DNA from 3 places in the Microbacterium sp. LjRoot45 genome. Region 3 is predicted to be linked to each of the others. Evidence: predicted binding sites of a transcription regulator. Region 3 holds the regulator's gene; each other region holds the start of a gene.
What was found. The regulator HrcA, encoded in region 3, represses chaperone genes, less so after heat shock. The targets are predictions, from matches to a motif close to TTNGCACTCGNNNNNNNCGAGTGCNAA.
Positions count from the first base shown of each region.

Region 1: a site for HrcA is predicted at 2,646-2,672, ahead of ACSQ18_RS12580 (Hsp20/alpha crystallin family protein). Genes of this name have one in related genera too.
Region 2: a site for HrcA is predicted at 1,824-1,850, ahead of groES (co-chaperone GroES). Genes of this name have one in related genera too.

Region 1 covers NZ_CAXUQM020000001.1:2,634,237-2,638,513, reverse strand. The annotation lists gene ACSQ18_RS12590 (L-serine ammonia-lyase, iron-sulfur-dependent, subunit alpha) at 1-1,057, shown strand, start outside; gene ACSQ18_RS12585 (hypothetical protein) at 1,330-2,307, opposite strand; gene ACSQ18_RS12580 (Hsp20/alpha crystallin family protein) at 2,746-3,201, shown strand; gene ACSQ18_RS12575 (DUF2804 domain-containing protein) at 3,404-4,277, shown strand, end outside.
Region 2 covers NZ_CAXUQM020000001.1:547,479-551,755, forward strand. The annotation lists gene tsaD (tRNA (adenosine(37)-N6)-threonylcarbamoyltransferase complex transferase subunit TsaD) at 1-106, shown strand, start outside; gene ACSQ18_RS02425 (hypothetical protein) at 103-558, shown strand; gene ACSQ18_RS02430 (THUMP-like domain-containing protein) at 592-1,779, opposite strand; gene groES (co-chaperone GroES) at 1,939-2,235, shown strand; gene rarD (EamA family transporter RarD) at 2,391-3,329, shown strand; gene ACSQ18_RS02445 (ABC transporter substrate-binding protein) at 3,449-4,277, shown strand, end outside.
Region 3 covers NZ_CAXUQM020000001.1:1,527,576-1,531,852, reverse strand. The annotation lists gene lepA (translation elongation factor 4) at 1-86, shown strand, start outside; gene ACSQ18_RS07245 (DUF1990 family protein) at 116-766, shown strand; gene hemW (radical SAM family heme chaperone HemW) at 766-1,983, shown strand; gene hrcA (heat-inducible transcriptional repressor HrcA) at 2,097-3,134, shown strand; gene dnaJ (molecular chaperone DnaJ) at 3,179-4,277, shown strand, end outside.

The sequences.
Region 1 (4,277 bases), 1.1 Mb from region 3:
GGCCGAGGAGACCTACTACTCGATCGGCGGGGGCTTCATCCGGCGCGACGGCGAGGACACCGCGCTCGCCACGGCATCCTTTCCCCACGCCTTCGACACGGCCGAGGCGCTGCTGGCCCTGTGCGACGAGCACGGCTGGACCATCGCCGAGGTCGCGCGGCGCAACGAGGAGTCGCGCCGATCGGAGGCCGAGGTCGCCGCGGGACTCGACGCCATCTGGGATGCCATGGCCGGCTGCGTCGAAGCGGGACTGCACGCCGACGGGGTGTTGCCGGGCATGCTCAAGGTGAAGCGGCGCGCCGGCGCGATCCGGGCGCAGCTCGACGAGGTCGAGAGCGATGGGAAGCGGGAGCTGCCCGGCGAGTGGCTGGGCGCGTTCGCGCTCGCCGTCAACGAGGAGAACGCGTCGGGGGGTCGGGTCGTCACCGCGCCGACCAACGGCGCGGCCGGGATCGTCCCGGCCGTCGCGATGTACTGGTGGCGCTTCCTCGCCGATTCGGGTCTCGGCTCCGGCAACGCGGTGACGCCCTACGGCGAGCTCGTCGGGTCGGCGCTCCTGGGCATGCATCCCGCCGACCCCGTCGCCGACGACGACCTCACCGTGGAGGCCAACCGCCGTCGCGGCATCCGGCGTTTCCTGCTCACGGCTACGGCGCTCGGTTCGCTGTTCAAGGCGAACGCGTCGATCTCCGGCGCGGAAGGCGGCTGCCAGGCCGAGGTGGGGTCGGCGTGCGCGATGGCGGCCGGGGGGCTCACGGCGGTGATGGGCGGCACGAACCGTCAGATCGAGAACGCCGCGGAGATCGCGATGGAGCACCACCTGGGCCTCACGTGCGACCCCGTGGGCGGACTCGTGCAGATCCCGTGCATCGAGCGGAACGCGATCGCCGCCTCCACGGCGGTGACGGCTGCGCGGCTCGCCCTCCGTGGCGACGGCAGTCACTACGTGTCCCTGGATGCCGTCGTCGAGACGATGCGGCAGACGGGCATCGACATGTCGCACAAGTACAAGGAGACGAGCGAGGGCGGCCTGGCCGTCAACGTCATCGAGTGCTGACGTTCGCGCCGTGAAGGTGTCGCACTCGGTGGTGTTCGCCTGTGAAGGTGGCGCACTCGGTGGTGTTCGCCTGTGAAGGTGTCGCACTCGGTGGTGTTCGCCTGTGAAGGTGGCGTAACCGGTGGTCTCTACCCGCGAAAGTGGAGCAATCGGCTGCCTCGACGACGCGGAAACCTCCTATTGCGCCACCTTCTTCGGACGGAGACCGCCGAGTGCGCCACAATCTTGCGCGGCGAACACCGGACACACGCCCGTGCGTGGGTGTGTGCAGGTCACTCGTGTCGGGCGAGCGCCGCGCGCACCAGGTCGACGGCGCGGCCCTGGCGCAGGTGCGTCGCGGTGATCCGCACGACCTCCCAGCCCGCGGCGGCGTAGGCGGCGTACTTCTCGAGGTCGCGATCCCACTGTGCGCGGCTCGTCCGGTGGTGATCGCCCTCGACCTCGACCACGACGCGATGTTTTCGGTAGACGATCTCGGAGATCCCCAGCAGCTTCCCCCGCGGGTCGCGAATCTCCACATCGAGGTCGGGGCGGGGAAGACCCGCCGCGTCGGCGTCCAACCGGAACGATGACTCCAGCGGAGAGCTGCTGCCCTCTCGGATGAGCGGCAGTGCTGCGCGCAGACGCGCGACGCCGCGCCGCGGACCGGCATCCGTGGCGGCGGCCAGCTGCGCGAGCGTGCCGATCCGCGCGTCGGGCAGCGGGATGCCGGAGCGCCCTCGCGGGATGCGCGCGATGGCGTCACCCACGATCACGAGCTCGCGCACCGAGAGGTCCCGCCCGAGTATCGCCCAGGTCGAGGCGGGGCTGCTCACGGGGAGTCCGTCGACGGTCCGCAGACGGACGAGATGGCCCTCGATCTTCACCCCGCGGATGCCGGCGCCTCGCGGCGCGCGGGAGGGCGCGACGACACCGACCTCGAGCCCGTCGCCCGGATCGAGGGGCAGACCGTAGAGGATCGCCGCGGTACGCCCCGTGAAGAACGCGGATGCCGGCATGACCGTGGCGTACGCGATCGCGCTCCGCAGCGTGCGCTCCCGGACCGCTCGGTCACGTGCGGACGGGTCGTCGACCGGCACGGCATCCGCTTCGTGCGCGCTCGGCTGCGGCACCCTGGTGCGGACGCCGTGGAACGGCGCGATCAGGTCGCGCGATCGGAGACGCGAGGCCGAGACTCCCGCCTGGATGCCATCGCGAACGCGGAACGCGTCGCCGAGTGAACGGGGGAGCGGGGCGGGTGGTCGCGGCATCCCTCACTCTTGATCGCACGCGAGCCTCGCGACCCGCCGCGCCGTCGATCCGGGGACACTTGCCGAGCTGGCCCCCCTTGTGGAGGAGCCCTCGCCCGCCTATCTCGCCTCCTATTGCCCTGACCGCCCGAGAAGGTGGCGCGGTGTGCGGTGCCCGCCCGAGAAGGTGGCGCAATCGGTCGCCTCGACGGCGTGGATATCACCGTTCGCGCCACCTTCTCGCCCCGCATGCGCAGATTGCGTCACCTTCTCGGGTCGCTCGCGCCGCCCGCGTCGCACGCGTCGCACGCCCGCATGAAGAACCCCGGATGCCGCGGGCGTTCGCTGGTCGAGAACGCTTAGCACTCTCGCCCTTCGAGTGCTAATCTGGAGTCACTTGAGTCGATAGGGCTCAAGTTTGAGACCACGCAACATCACACGCACTAGAAGGAGAGAACCATGGCCACGTATGACCCGTTCCGTGACCTCGATCGCCTGGCATCGAGCCTCTTCGACGCGCGTCGGGGACCGCGCCGCATGCCGATGGACCTGTACCGCGACGGCGACCACTACGTCCTGTCCGCCGACCTGCCGGGGATCGACCCGGGCTCGGTCGACATCGACGTCGACGGCCAGCTCCTCACCATCCGCGCCGAGCGCACGCTCGCTGCCGGTGAGGGCGTCAAGTGGATCACCCGCGAGCGCGAGGCGGCGAGCTTCCTGCGCCAGCTGAACCTCGGTCAGGGCATCGACAACGACGGCATCGCCGCCACGTACAGCAACGGCGTGCTGACCGTCACCATCCCGGTGAGCGAGAAGGCCAAGCCGCGCAAGGTCGAGGTCGTCGCCGACGGCGCCGCGCCCACGATCCGCACCCACGAGAGCGCCGACGAGCCGCAGCCCATCGAGCAGTAACCCACCGAGCAGTAACCCACCGGGCCGCAGCCCACCGAGCAGTAACCCTTGGCGCGCTCGCGATCCGAACCGCCCCGGTCGCCACGACCGGGGCGGTTCGTCGTGCGCGGGCGTATGATCGGGGCACCCCGAACGGACCGTCTGCAAGGATGCCGATGACCGAGACCGCCGCGATGCGCACGCCGCCGCGCCCCGCCCTCGCATGATCGAGCGCGAGCTCACGCGGGTCGTCTCCCTCACGTCGGAGGACGGCTCGCTCAATCCGGCTGCGGTCGGCTTCGCGCGCAGGCCGCTCGTGACGACGGCGGGAATCGACGGTCGTCATCACTGGGGGCGCAACAAGCGCTGGGAGTACTGGAACATCATCACGCCCACGCATGTGCTGGCACTGACCGTCTCGTCGTTGGACTACGCCGCGGTGCACGAGGTGTGGGTGCTCGACCGCCGCTCGGGTCAGGAGCGCGGTCGGACGGCGACCGTCGTCCCGGCGCACGACGTGGACCTGCCTCCCACCCTCGGCGACGGCGCCGCGATCGCGCGGGCGAAAGACCTGGCCGTGTCGGTGACGCCGGGGGCCGACGCGTGGCGGCTGTTCGCCGAGATCCCCGACGTCTCCTTCGACGTGACGGTGGCCCGGCCGCCGGAGCACGACTGTCTCGCGGTCGTCGTCCCCTGGACGCGCCACCGGTTCCAGTACACCGTCAAGGATGTGGCGCTCCCGGCGACGGGCGTCGTCATCGTCGATGGCGTCGAGCATGCCGTCCCGGCCGGATCGTGGGCCGTGCTCGATCACGGACGCGGCCGGTGGCCGTACGACGTCCGCTGGAACTGGGGCGCTGGATCGGGCGTGGTCGACGGCCGGACGATCGGCCTGCAGGTCGGCGGTCGCTGGACCGACGGCACGGGGTCGACGGAGAACGGCATCCTCGTCGACGGCGAGCTCCACAAGATCTCGGAGGACCTCGCCTGGGACTTCGACGCGGCGGACATGTCTCGTCCCTGGCACGTGTCGGGGGGAGGGTTGGATGCCGCGCTCGTGCCCTTCCACGCGAAGCGGTCGGCGCGTCGCCTCGGTC
Region 2 (4,277 bases), 980 kb from region 3:
CCTCGCGGCAGAACTGATCCGCAGCGGGCGTCCCGCCTCGACGCTCGAGTTCGGTGCGGACTCCACCCTTCCCGTCACCGAGATCCAGGTGGCGGTGAGCGCATGAGCAGGCCCGACGACCCGCCCGCCCTGCCGGCCGATGTGCCGCAGCTTCCCGTGCCGATCATCGAGTCGGCGTCGAGCGACGTCGTGCCCGGGGAGACGGTGAGGCTGCCGGGGGAGCACCGCGGCGGTTTCCAGCGCGCGCTGACCGAACCGGTCGCGGTGACCGCTCCCGTGCACACGGAGGTGCGGTGGGCGCCTGCCCCGCCCGCTCCGCTGCCCCGCAGCGCGCCGTGGGCGCTGACCTTCGCCGTCCTCGGGTTGCTCGTGTCGCTGCTCGTCGGATGGGGGTTCCTCATCGGCATCCTGGGCGCGTCGCTCGCCGTCGTCGCCCTGCGTCGCCCGTGGGAGAGCCGGGGCGTGGCCGTCTGGGCGCTGTGCCTGAGCGCGCTGTCGCTCGTGTACAGCGGCGGCTGGCTGTGGTGGGCCTCGACGCAGGGGCCGCTGTTCGGCTGAACGGCCACCGGTTCCCCAGGTTCGGCGCGACGGTCAGAGGCGGTCGGCGAGAAGCGCGACCCGCGCACCGTCCACGCGCGTGAGCAGGAGCGTCGCCGCAGCGTCGCCCCGCAGCTTCAGCTTCGTGCGCAGGGATGCCGGGTCGATGTCGACGCCGCGCTTCTTGATCTCGAGCGTGCCGATGCCGCGCTCGCGGAGCGCCTTCGACAACCGCTTGAGGTCGAACGGCAGCTGCTCGCGCACGCGGAACGTCTGCACGAACGGGCTCGTCGTGGTCGTGTCCGACGTGAGGTAGGCGATGCCGTCGGCGATCATGCCGGCATCCAGGCGCCGCGCCACCTCGCCGATGAGACGGGCCCTGATGACCGAGCCCGCGGGCTCGTGCACGTACGCGCCCAGCGGACGCACGGGGGCATCGGGGGCGTCGCCGGATGCCGTCAGCTCGTGCGCCGCATCGCCGTGGACGACGAGCGCGGCTCGCGCGACGCCCGGGCGGGCGAGGGCACCCGACCACAGCACGAGTTCGATCGTGGACCCGTCGACGGTGATCCACTGGGCTTCGACGCCGTCGGGGATCTGCTCGCGGTCGAAGCCCGGACCCAGCTTGATCCCCACCGGCATCCGGGATGCCAGGTCGAACGCCCAATCCAGCGACGGCGTCCAGTCGGCCGCGCGCGTGCGACGCGTCTCGCTGTGTCCGGCGGAGCGGCGGGCGGGGTCGAGCCAGACGGCGTCGATGCCCGCGAGGTCGGTGGACTCGGCGGTCGCGTGGCGCACGGTCGCCGTGTCGCCGAACGGGGCGAGGTTGTACGCGGCGATCGCGGCGGTGATCTCGTCGGCGTCGACGGCGAGCACGTGCAGGCCGATCCCCGCGAGCCCCAGTGCATCGCCGCCGATGCCGCATCCGAGGTCGGCGACGCGCGTCATGCCCGCATCCCGGAATCGACCGGCGTGGCGGGCCGCGACGGCGAGGCGGGAGGCCTGCTCCAGCCCCGCGCGGGTGAACAGCATGCGTTCGGCGAACGGCCCGAATTTCGCGGCGGCGCGGGTGCGCAGTCGCGCCTGACCGACCACCGCCGACACGAGCTCCGGAGGGGTTCCGGCGGCGCGCAGGCGGCTGACGGCGGCGGCGACGTCGTCGGTCGAGTCGATGCGGCCGAGCGAGTCGAGCAGACGCAGCGCCTCCGGTGTCAGCAGGGTCGCGAGCTCGGCGTGGTCCACCGGGCAAGCCTATGCGGCACCGCGTGTCGCCGCGCGTCGGAGGATTGGCACTCGCGTTGCACGAGTGCCAGCATCGCCCTAGACTGGCATTAGCACTCGCGGTGTGCGGGTGCTAATGAGTCTTTACGCATGACCCCTGAAGCAAGAAAGAGGTAGACCGTGTCGGTTTCCATCAAGCCGCTCGAGGACCGCATCGTCATCAAGCAGGTCGAGGCTGAGCAGGTCACGTCCAGTGGACTGGTCATCCCCGACACCGCGAAGGAGAAGCCCCAGGAGGGCGAGGTCGTCGCGGTGGGCCCCGGTCGCATCGACGACAACGGCAACCGCGTTCCGCTCGACGTCGCCGTCGGCGACCGCGTGATCTACAGCAAGTACGGTGGCACCGAGGTGAAGTTCGGCGGCGACGAGTTCCTCGTCCTGTCGGCTCGCGACGTGCTGGCGGTCGTCGTCCGCTGATCGCATACAGCTGACCGAAGGGTCCGGATGCCGTGGCATCCGGACCCTTCGTCGTTGCCGGCGCCGAGGGTATTGGCAGTCGCGTCGCGACGAACGGCAGGATGTCGTCGCTCCCGAAGGCCGCGCGGCGTCATGACCGTCCTAGGCTTGGACCCATGACACCTTCCGCGCGTTCCGTCCGTGACGGCGATGAGGTGCGCGGGGGAGTGCTGGCGTTCATCGCCTACTTCCTGTGGGGCTTCATGCCCCTCTACTTCCTCACGCTGACCCCGACCGGCCCGTGGGAAGTGGTCTCCTGGCGCATCATCCTGTCCCTGGCGTTCTGCGCCGTGCTACTGACGGTGACGCGCACGTGGGCGAAGCTGTGGGCCATTCTGCGCACGCCCCGGCTCGTCCTGTGGACGATCGTGGCAGGCCTCCTCATCTATGTGAACTGGCAGGTCTTCCTGATCAGCACGCTCACCGGCCACGTGATCGAGGGCAGCCTCGGCTACTTCATCAATCCGATCGTGACGGTGCTCCTGGGCGTCCTCGTGCTCGGGGAGCGGTTGCGCATCGCCCAGTGGGTGGCGATCGGCATCTCCGTGCTGGCCGTCATCGTCATCGTGGTGGGGTACGGCGACTTCCCGTGGATCGCGCTGACCCTCGCGGCGAGCTTCGGCGCGTACGGTCTCGTGAAGAAGCAGATCGGTCCGAGTGTGGATGCCATCAGCGGGCTCACCCTGGAGTCGCTGTGGCTGCTCCCCGTCGCCGTGGTCCAGCTCATCGTCGTCGCGGCGACCACGGGTCTCACGATGGGCCAGGCCGGTCCGGGGCACGCCGCCCTGCTGCTGCTGGCGGGCGCGGTGACCGCCACGCCGCTCCTCTTCTTCGCGGCCGGTGCGCGCCGCGCGCCCCTCACGGTCATCGGGCTCCTGCAGTTCGTCGCGCCGATCCTGCAGTTCATCACGGGCGCGTGGATCATGGGCGAGCCGATGCCTCTCGAGCGCTGGATCGGCTTCGGGCTGGTGTGGCTCGCGCTCGTCGTGCTCATGGCGGACACGCTGCGCCACGCACGCCGCTCACGGGTGGGGGATGCCGTTATCGCATCGTGATCATGACGTTTCACAGCGTTAACGGATCGCAACATTGGTGACGCGTCTCGGCGATTAGGTTGATTCCAACTGGGACGGCACCCGAGGTCGTCCCTTGTTCATCCATAGCAAGGAGCAACATGACCGTCTTCACACGTTCGCGTGCGGGCAAGGTCCTTGGCGGCATCGCCGTCGTCAGTGTCAGCGCCCTTCTGCTCGCCGGCTGCGCCGGCGGCGGTGGCACGCCGGCGCCGAGCGACAGCAGTGCGCCTGTCGCAGAGGACCTCACCCTCAAGATCGGCAGCGTGCTGCCCCAGACCGGCAGCCTCGCCTTCCTCGGCCCGCCCGAAGAGGCGGGTGTGCTCCTCGCCGTCAACGAGATCAACGAGGCCGCCAAGAGCCTCGAGGTGGAGTTCACCCCCGGCGACTCGGGTGACGCCGACAACAAGGCGTTCGAGACCACGGTCCCGAAGCTGCAGAACGCGGGAGTCTCCGCGATGATCGGTGCCGCGGCATCCGGTGTCACGAAGCTGTTCCTCGACTCCAACGTCCAGGCGGGCATCATCACGTTCTCGCCGGCGAACACCTCGCCCGACTTCACGACGTGGGACGACGACAACCTCTACTGGCGCACCGCTCCGAGCGACCTGCTCCAGGGTGAGGTTCTCGGCAACCTGATCGCCGAGGACGGCCACAAGAACATCGGCATCATCTACCAGAACGACGCCTACGGCACCGGCCTCTTCGGTGTCATCAAGGAGGTGTTCGAGTCGACCGGTGGTTCGGTCGTGGCTGAGGCGTCGTACAACGACGGCGACAGCTCGTTCGACGCCCAGGTGTCCACGATCGCGGCGGCCAAGCCCGACGCGGTGGTGCTCATCACGTTCGACCAGTTCGCGACGATCGCGCCGCTGCTGTCCAACGCGGGTGTCGACCCGGCGAACTACTACCTCGTCGACGGCAACCTCA
Region 3 (4,277 bases):
TGAAGATGGTCGGCCGCGTCGAGGTCCCCCAGGAGGCGTTCATCGCTGCGCTGTCGGGCGACGTCGAGGGCAAAGACAAGAAGTAGCCCCCAAGAGGCGAAGGTAGGCTGTTCGCATGCGCCGTGGAAGCTTCCAAGACGGGACGGTGGACTACGCCGCCGTCGGGGCCACGCAGGCCGCCGACCTCATGGGGTATCCGCCCGAGCGGAGTCTCCCCGCGGAGGCTTCGTGGCGCATCGGAAGCGGCGAGGCACGTTTCGAGACCTCGGCGGACACGCTCCTGTCGTGGGCGGCGCTGCGGGGAGCGGGACTCACCGTCTCGGATGTCCGACCGGCATCCGGACCGATGTACTCGGGAGTGAGCTTCGACGCCGAGGGCACGCCGCTCGCGCCCAGCAGGCTCGAGGCCGACCAGCGTTTCGACGCCGACGGTACCCCGTATGTCGGCGCCGGGACGACCGTCCGCGTGCACGGGCGCGTGAAGGGACACCGCGCCGACGCCCAGCTGCGCGTCATCTACGTGATCGAGGAGCCTCGCCGCGTCGGCTTCGGACTCGGCACCGTCAGCGGCTCGGTCGTGAGCGGCGAGGAGTCGTTCGTGTTGGAGTGGACGGATGCCGATGAGGTGTGGTTCACCGTCCGCGCCTTCGACCGTCCGGTGAAGACGTTGTACCGCATGCTGCCGGCCCTGGTGAAGCGTCGCCGACGCGAGTTGTTCCAGGGCTACCTGCGGGCGTTGTCGCCGTTGTACACGACGCCCGCCTGATGGGCGCTGCGCTGCCTCTGGGCGACCCCGCGCCCGCCGACGGGTCACTCCCGTCCGATGTGAGCATCTCGCCGGAGACGCCGTTCGGTGTGTACCTGCACGTGCCCTTCTGCCGGGTGCGCTGCGGCTACTGCGACTTCAACACCTACACGGCGACCGAGCTGCGCGGTGCCCGGCAGGACGCGTACGCCGACGAGGTGCTGCGGGAGATCGCCCTCTCGGCGGACGTCCTCCGCGCACGAGGCCCCCTCCGCCCGGCGGCGACGGTGTTCTTCGGCGGCGGCACCCCCACGCTCCTTCCGGGCGACGACCTGGCTCGGATGCTCGACGGCATCCGCACCGCGTTCGCGCTCACGGAGGATGCGGAGGTCACCGTGGAGGCCAACCCCGACACGGTGACGCCGCTGCTGGCGGGGCGACTCAAGGATGCCGGCGTGACGCGCCTGTCGATCGGCATGCAGTCCGCCGTGCCGCACGTGTTGGCGGCGCTCGACCGCACCCACGACCCGGCGGGCGTCGCCACGGCCGTCGACGCCGCTCGGAGCGCGGGCCTGGCGGTGAGCCTCGACCTCATCTACGGGGCACCGGGGGAGAGCCTCGACGACTGGCGGCGTTCGCTCGAGACCGCGGTGGCGCTCGACCCCGATCACATCTCCGCGTACGCCCTCATCATCGAGGACGGCACGAAGCTCGAACGACAGATCCGCAGAGGCGAGGTGGCCGCGCCCGACGACGACCTGCAAGCGGACATGTACGAGCTCGCCGACGAGCTGCTCGGCGGCGCGGGCTACGCCTGGTACGAAGTGTCCAACTGGGCGAAGGCGCCGGGGCAGCGGTCCCGGCACAACCTCGCCTATTGGCAGGGACACGACTGGTGGGGGTACGGCCCGGGCGCCCACAGCCACATCGACGGCTTGCGGTGGTGGAACGTCAAGCACCCCGCCGCCTATGCGCAGCGTGTGTCATCCGGTGCCTCGCCGGCGGCCGGTCGAGAGCGCCCCGATGCGGCGGCTCGGCGGCTCGAGAGCGTGCTGCTGCGATCGCGCATCTCCGACGGGCTCGCCGTCTCCGACGTCACCGGCGAGGGCCGGCGCGCCGTGGCATCCCTCATCGCCGACGGTCTCATCGACGGTGCCGCTGCCGTGCGCGGTCGCGTCGTCCTCACGCTGAGGGGGCGGCTTCTCGCCGACGCCGTGGTCCGCGCGCTGACGGCCTGAGGACGCAGATCGGACCCGCCCTCCGGTTCGTCACGCGCCTGGCGTGCTCCCGAGATAGAATTGGCACTCAGCACTCACGAGTGCCAGTGCGGACGATCGGACGGAGGACAGGCATGGTCTCGGAACGCGGACTCCAGGTCTTGCGGGCCATCGTGCAGGACTACGTCGACACGCACGAGCCCGTGGGCAGCAAGTCGATCGTCGATCGCCACCAGTTCGGCGTCTCTGCCGCGACCATCCGCAACGACATGGCGCTCCTCGAGGACGAGGATCTCATCGTCGCCCCGCACACGTCCTCGGGTCGCGTGCCCACCGACAAGGGCTACCGCGTGTTCGTCGACCACCTCGCGGAGCTGCGTCCCCTCACGGCGGCCCAGCGGACGGCTATCGCGTCGTTCCTCGACGGACCCGGCGACCTCGACGACCTCCTCGTGCGCACCGTCCGTTCCCTCACCCAACTCACGGGACAGGTCGCGATCGTCCAGTACCCGTCGTTCGCGCGCGCGAACGTGTCGCACGTCGAGTTCGTCCACCTCGGCGCCCGCCGTGTGGTCGTCATCGTGGTCACCGACACCGGCCGCGTATCGCAGCGGCTCGCCTTCCTCCGGGAAGAGCTCGATGAAGCCGAGGTCGCCCGAGTCAAGCGCGGGGTCGGCGATCTCGTGACGGGCAAGAGCGTCCGCGACGGCGCCCAGGCGCTCGCCGAGTTCCTCGCCACTGCGGCCACCGACGAACGCATCGATCAGGCGCTGCGGACCGTCGCACACATCGTGGCCGAAGAGCTCGAGGAGTTCCGGCAGGACAAGCTCGTCATGGCGGGGAGCGCGACCCTCGCCCGTCGCGAGGCGGACTTCCGCGGCAGCATCTACCCTCTGCTCGAGGCGATCGAGGAGCAGGTGACTCTTCTGCGACTCATGGGCGAGATGGTGGCCGACGAGCAGGGGCTCGCGGCGAGCATCGGCCGGGAGAACGAGCCGTTCGGCCTTCCGGAGGCGTCGGTCATCGCGGGCGACTACGACGCCACGGGTACGCGCGCGCGGGTGGGCCTGCTCGGCCCCACCCGGATGGACTATCCCACGAATCTCGCGGCGGTCCGCGCCGTCGCGCACTATCTGAGCCGACTGCTCGACGAAGACGAGAAGTCTCGCTGACGCGATCGGCATGACCGCGCCCGGCAGCGGGCGGAAAGGCGAATGTGGCTGACCACTACGAGGTTCTCGGAGTGTCGCGCGAGGCGACTCCCGACGAGATCAAGAAGGCGTACCGGCGCCTGGCACGCGAACTCCACCCCGACGTCAACCCGGGGGAGGACGCGTCGGAGCGGTTCAAGCTGGTGACTCACGCCTACGACGTGTTGAGCGATCCCGAGCAGCGTCAGCGCTACGACATGGGTGGCGACAGCAGCCCGTTCGGGGGCGCCGGAGGCGGGTTCGGCGGGTTCGGCGACGTCTTCGAGGCCTTCTTCGGAGGCGCGGCCGGAGGGCGATCCGGACGACCCCGGTCACGCCGCGAGCGTGGCCAGGATGCTCTCGTGCGCGTCACGCTCGACCTCGGCGATGTGGTCTTCGGCGCGCACCGCGACGTGGAGGTCGACACGGCGGTGCTCTGCGACACGTGCGAAGGCTCCTGCTGCCAGCCGGGCACCCAACCGGTGACGTGCGACATCTGCCACGGTGCCGGACACGTGCAGCGCACCGTGCGCAGCCTCCTCGGCAACGTCGTGACCTCGCAACCGTGCACGACCTGCCAGGGCTATGGCACGACCATCCCCTACCCGTGCGGCACGTGCGCCGGTCAGGGCCGAGTGCGCGCACGTCGGACCGTGTCGGTCGACATTCCCGCCGGCGTCGAGACGGGCCTGCGCCTGCAGCTTCCGGGGTCCGGTGAGGTCGGCCCTGCCGGCGGCCCGAACGGCGACCTCTACCTGGAGGTCACCGTGACGCCGCACGAGGTGTTCAGCCGCGACGGCGACGACCTCCTCGCCACCCTCGAGGTCTCGATGCCCGACGCCGTGCTCGGCACGGAGACGACGATCGAGTCGCTCGACGGTCCCGTCGACCTCGAGATCCGCCCCGGCATCCAGGCCGGCGACGTCCTCACCATCAAGGGGCGCGGCATCACGCCGCTGCGCGGAGGACAGCGCGGCGACCTCCGCGTCGGCGTACATGTGGTCACCCCGACGCGACTGGATGCCAAGCAGCGGGCGCTCATCGAGGACTTCGCCAAGAAGACGAAGGCCCCCGCCCCTCACCTGGCCGAGTTCCACCAGGGGTTGTTCGCGAAGCTCCGCGACC